Regions from separate parts of the Marinilactibacillus sp. GCM10026970 genome, predicted to be linked through region 1. Evidence: predicted binding sites of a transcription regulator. Region 1 holds the regulator's gene; the other holds the start of a gene.
The links. Region 1 encodes HrcA, which represses chaperone genes, less so after heat shock. Its sites were predicted from a motif close to TTAGCACTCNNNNNNNNNGAGTGCTAA; they were not measured.

Region 1 (3,196 bases):
AATTTTTTCATCTGTATCTACTTTATCTAAACCATAAGCTAGTGAAGCAGCAGTCGGCTCGTTAACGATACGATCTACTTCTAATCCAGCAATTTTACCTGCATCTTTAGTTGCTTGACGTTGTGAGTCATTGAAGTAAGCTGGTACAGTAATAACTGCATTTGTTACTTCTTCGCCAAGATAATCTTCAGCATAAGCTTTTAAATGTTGAAGAATAAAAGCAGAAACTTGTTGAGGAGAATATTCTTTTCCTTCAGCTTCAACTTTAAAGTTTTCACCCATGTGACGTTTAATTGAAATCACAGTGTTCGGGTTAGTGATTGCTTGTCTTTTAGCAACTTCCCCTACTTGAATTTCGCCATCTTTAAAAGAAACAACGGAAGGAGTCGTACGGTTTCCTTCTTTGTTAGGAATGATCTTAGATTCTCCACCTTCAAGAACTGCTACAGCAGAGTTTGTTGTTCCTAAATCAATACCAATAATTTTACCCATTATAATCTCACCTTTGCTTTTTAAAATTTTTATTTTTAAATAACTTTAACAATTAAAGTGTTACGGTTACTTTCGCCGCACGTAAAACACGGTCATTTAATTTATATCCTTTTTCAAATACTTGTGCAACAACATTGCTGTCTTGACCTTCTTGAGCAGGCACTTGAGTGTATGCTTCGTGGAAGTTTGGATCAAACGGCTGGCCCTCAGCTTCAATGACTTCTATGCCTTCTGACTTAAGCGCATGATTGATGCTTTCCACAACCATTTCAATCCCTTTTTTCAAGTTTTTGCCAGCTTCATCTTCAACTTCAATGGTTAATGCACGTTCCATATTATCTAATGCTGGTAACAATTGCTTTGCCAAGTCCTGAGAACGGTAACGAGTAGCTTGTTCTCTTTCTCTTTGGTTTCTCTTTTGAATATTTGCTAGTTCTGCTTGAAGTCGGATATAACGGTCTTGTACTTCTTCTAATTCTTGTTTTGTTTTTTCAAGTTCTTCTTGAACTGGATCAAGTTCAACTTGCTCTGTTTCATCTTCTGTCGCTTCAACTTCTTGATCTAAAATTTCTTCGTTATTATCTTCCATATATAGCCCTCACTTTAAACATTATTCTAAATAAAATCTGAGTAAATTAGCTGATAATTGCTTTCTGAATGCTTCTAATACACCAAAAGTTTGGTCGTAAGGCATACTTGTCGGCCCAAGAACAGCTATTATTCCATCCCCATGACCGTCTACTTTGTAAGTAGCCGTAACTAAGCTGAATTCATCAAACAATTCGTGATTGAGTTCACTACCGATCTTCACTTCAAAATCTTCTGTTACACGACTTAAAATCGTATTCAGATCCAGATCGTTATCGAGCAATTCATACAAAGACTTCAATTTTTTTCTATCCATGTTTTCAGTGAAATCAAGTAGATTCATTTTCCCTGAAACATGCAGCCGTTCTTCTTGCGACTCACCAAAGACTGTTTGAATGGTCATCAACATATCTGAAGCAGTGGCAGCGTACTTGTTGACCAGCAGCGGTATATCGTTTTGAAGTTTCTGATAAACCTCATATAGCGATTTTCCCACTAAATGCTGGTTAAAAATGTTCGTCACTTTTTCGATATCTGACTCATTGACGTGTTCAGGAATCTGGAAAACTGTGTTTTCTATCGCACCCGTATCCGTTTGAATGATAGCCATAACTTGTTGATGGTTCAGTAACACAAGTCTGAAACCAATCAATTTGCTTGTCTTTCCTTGAGGTCCAAGAACGAAAGCTGTGTAACTTGTTAGCTGCGACAATAATTGAGCGGACTGATGAAACAAATCATCCATCTGACGTACATGACTATCAAATGTATTATTGATCATAACAATCTGATCTTGTTCGACCTTTTTTGGACGAATGAGATGATCGACATAAAATCGATAACCTTTCAAAGAAGGTACCCTACCCGAAGACGAATGTGTCTTTTCGATAAAGCCCATTTTCTCAAGATAACTCATTTCATTCCGAATCGTTGCAGAACTCGCATCGATATTTGTTTCGTCGACTAATCTTTTTGAACCAACAGGCATACTTGTTGTTGTGTATATCCTGATGATTGTCTCCAAAATAGCCAACTGTCTCTTTGTCAACATGTGCATCATCTCCCTAAGCACGCTAGAGACATCTATAATTTCAATCATTTAATAGCAAAGACCCAAAAGTCTTCTATCTTAACACTTTCATTAAATTAGCACTCGACATAACCGAGTGCTAACACAACTATAATTTAACAAATGATCCTTAACTTGTCAACTATTAAATTTGATTTATTTTGACCTTTGATAAAATCGCTCTAGATTCTTTTTCATCAAGAATGAGTTGATCAATCAACCCTTCTTTGGATTCATATTTCACTTCATCTCTCAAGTACTTAACCCATTTAATTCGAACATCTTCACCATATATTTCTTTTTTATAATCGAAGATATTTACTTCAACAGAAATATCTTTTCTATAGCCAAATGTCGGGTTATAACCAATCGACGCCATTCCATCATGCCAAACGTCATCCACAAACATCTTAACAGCATACACACCAATTTTAGGCATAAAGACATCTGGATCTGATAAAACATTTGCTGTCGGATAACCAATTGTGCGTCCTCTAGCATCTCCATGGATTACAAAACCTGAAGTTTCATAAACATAGCCTAAAAGATCATTTGCTTCGTCCATGTTGCCTTCTACAATACATTTTCTGATACGAGTAGAACTAATTTTTTGTTCAGAAGCTAGTTGTTTTTGTACTTGATGAATTTCAAATCGACCTTTAGCGAACTGACTTAGATTGTCCATATTAGCAATGTCTGCTTTACCATAAGTATAGTCAAACCCCGCTACGACTGCCTTAGCATTCCATCCTACAATATACTGATCCACAAATTCTTGTGGTGCTAAAGTACCAAAGCTGGAAGTGAAATCTACTTCATATAAAATATCAATTCCTGTCTGCTCAAGCAGTTCTTCTTTTCTCTTGATGGGGGTTAGGTAATAGTGATACTCTGGGTCAAATTTTCTATATACAAATGCAGGATGACGGTTAAACGTCATCATAGCTGCTTTTACCCCTTTTTCTTTTGCTAATTTTACACCTGTTTCAATAACAGCTTTATGTCCTTTATGAATACCATCAAAAAATCCTAATATTAATACAATAT
Region 2 (3,196 bases), on a different contig from region 1:
GTATAAACCAATTGCTTCGCCACCATTTTCAATTACACCATTTAAATCTTTAGGTGTTCCGATATTAGCAGCTAACTCAACATGTTTACCGTCTTTTGTGACACTTTTTTCGTCTTTCAAGCGTTCCCACTCAAGTTTTAAAGAAGCAAATTCTTCTGCTTTATCGTTGTAAGCTTTTTTAGTATCTTCAGAAGGGTTAATGAATACATCGCCTTCCATTCCGTCGACTACTAAAAAGTCACCTTCTGATACAAGTTCCGTAATGTTGTTTGTTCCTACAATTGCAGGTATTTCCAACGAACGAGCCATGATAGCAGAGTGAGAAGTGCGTCCACCAATATTTGTCACAAAAGCCTTTACAAATTCTTTATTTAACTGAGCAGTATCACTTGGTGTTAGATCTTCTGCAATGATAATGACTTCTTCATCAATAGTTGCAGGAGTTGGAAGTTTTACACCAAGCAAGTGAGACATTACGCGCTTACGCACGTCACGGATATCCGCTGCTCTTTCTTGCATATAAGGGTTATCTTCCATGCCTTCAAACATTGTAATGAACATGTCAGATGTCTTTTGAAAAGCAGCTTCTGCATTAACCTTTTCATCATTGATTACAGTGTTTGTTTGCTCTATCAAGTCAGGATCAGAAAGCACCATAGTATGTGCATCAAAGACTTGCGCCTCTTCTTCTCCAAGTGACTCAGCAGCAATAGATCGTATATTAGCAAGCTCTTCTTTAGCAGTATCAATAGCAGCCTGAAGACGCGTTACTTCAGATTCAACATCTGAAATCGTCTTTTTCTCAAATGATAAATCAGGTTCTACTAAAAGATATGCTTTAGCTTGAGCGATACCATCACTTGCAGCAATACCAGATACTTGTGATGCCATTATTCAGCCATTCCCTCGTTTTTGATTGTTTGTTCGATTCCTTCGATTGCTTCAGTTTCGTCTGCACCTTCAGCAGAGATTGTAACTTCTGCGCCTTGACCTACACCAAGTGACATAACACCCATGATAGATTTCAAGTTCACAGATTTACCTTTGTACTCCAAAGTGATATCTGAGTTGTATTTGCTCGCAGTTTGTACCAATAATGTTGCTGGACGTGCGTGAATACCTGTTTCTGCAGTTACGTTATAGTTGCGTTTTTCCATTGTAAGTTTCCCCTTTACAAATTTAGTAGTTTTGAAAATAGTAAAACAACCCTTACCATAAATTATACTCAAAAAACAGTAGAATTAGGCATAATAAGTCAATTTTACCTTTCTTCCTATACAGATTACCACTTTTCTCAATTACCTACAACTATTTTTTACTATTTCGAGGTATTTATCACTTGAAAGTCAAAATAGGTCAGAGTATAATAAAAGTTAGCGATAGGTCAAAATTGGTCAATGTCTATTCGAAGAAATCATTTTATATTCATTGATCGCTGAAAATCAGGTAATCTTTCCAACTGACCTTTTGCTGCTATCCTAGTATACTGTAATTATGATAAATAATAGAAAGGTCGTGTCTAGAAATGATATGTCAAAGATGCATGCAACGCAATGCAACAATTCATTTAACGACAAGTGTTAACGGAAAAAAACGAGAAATAGATTTATGTCAGAAATGTTATAGAGAAATTAAACAACAAGAGGAGCAAAGAAGAATGAATCAAGGCGCAGGACAAGATCCTTTCGGTTTCGGAAACTTCGATGATCTTTTTAAAGCATTGTCGCAAAACAATGCAAGTCCACAAAATCCACAGACTCCCCCTACTCAGCAAAATTTTAGAGGAAACGGGCAGCAACCTCCTCAAAATCCTAACCGTAGAGGCGGCCTTCTTGGAGAGTACGGTGTAGATTTAACACAAATGGCTAAAGAAGGAAAAATCGACCCCGTAATCGGTCGTGACAAAGAAATTGAACGGGTTATTGAAATATTGAATCGTAGAACCAAGAACAACCCTGTACTGACAGGAGAAGCTGGTGTCGGTAAAACAGCTATTGTAGAAGGACTCGCATTAAAGATCATTAATGATGACGTTCCACAAAAGTTATTGAAAAAAGAAGTGATTCGATTAGACGTAGCTTCACTTGTTCAAGGCACCGGTATTCGAGGGCAATTCGAAGAACGTATGCAACAATTAATCAAAGAGTTACGAGATGATGATTCCATTATCTTGTTTATCGATGAAGTTCATGAATTAGTGGGGGCTGGAACAGCCGAAGGTAGCAGCATGGATGCCGGCAACATCTTGAAACCAGCACTAGCTCGTGGCGAGCTTCAAATGGTGGGCGCTACAACTTTAAATGAATACAGAAAAATAGAAAAAGATCCAGCATTAGAGCGTCGTTTGCAGCCGGTCCGAGTGAGTGAACCGTCTCTTGACGAAACCGTCACGATTCTTAAAGGTATTCAAAAACAGTATGAGGATTATCATCACGTTAACTATACAGATAAAGCTATCCAGAGTGCGGTTGAATTATCTCATCGATATATACAAGACCGTTTCTTGCCAGACAAAGCAATCGACTTGCTGGACGAAGCTGGATCTAAAAAGAACTTAACGATTCGCACAATTGATCCAGAAGAGATTCAAGAAAAAATCAATGAAGCCGAAAAACAAAAGCAATCTGCTCTTCAGCAAGAAGATTACGAAAAAGCGGCTTTTTACCGTGATCAAGTAACGAAGCACAAAGAAATGATGAATCAGCAAACGCCAGAATCTGATCTACCTGTTATTACTGAAAAAGATATGGTGCACATTATTGAACAGAAAACAGGTATTCCAGTCGGTGAACTGAAAGAAAAAGAACAAGAGCAATTAAGAGATCTCGATGATTCTCTTCGTAAACACGTTATTGGTCAAGATGATGCGGTAGAAAAAGTTGCAAAATCTATCAGAAGAAACCGTATTGGTTTAAGACAGAAAAACAGACCAATTGGATCATTCTTATTTGTAGGTCCAACGGGTGTAGGTAAAACAGAACTTGCTAAAACCCTTGCTCTAGAACTATTCGGTAGCAAAGATTCTTATGTTCGTTTGGATATGAGTGAGTTTATGGAAAAACACAGCACGTCCAAACTGATTGGTTCCCCTCCTGGCTACGTTGGATATGAAGAAGCCGGTCAATTGACTGAAAAGATTCGTCGTAATCCATATAGCCTAATCTTAGTCGATGAAGTAGAAAAAGCACATCCGGAT

Region 2: a site for HrcA is predicted at 1,333-1,359, ahead of ACFP65_RS06265 (ATP-dependent Clp protease ATP-binding subunit). Genes of this name have one in related genera too.

What each region holds. Positions count from the first base shown of each region.
Region 1 is NZ_JBHSUL010000034.1:41,568-44,763, forward strand. Features, by position in the region: gene dnaK (molecular chaperone DnaK) at 1-492, opposite strand, end outside; gene grpE (nucleotide exchange factor GrpE) at 545-1,081, opposite strand; gene hrcA (heat-inducible transcriptional repressor HrcA) at 1,103-2,131, opposite strand; gene ribF (riboflavin biosynthesis protein RibF) at 2,295-3,196, opposite strand, start outside.
Region 2 is NZ_JBHSUL010000018.1:33,833-37,028, reverse strand. Features, by position in the region: gene ptsP (phosphoenolpyruvate--protein phosphotransferase) at 1-891, opposite strand, end outside; gene ACFP65_RS06270 (phosphocarrier protein HPr) at 891-1,157, opposite strand; gene ACFP65_RS06265 (ATP-dependent Clp protease ATP-binding subunit) at 1,526-3,196, shown strand, end outside.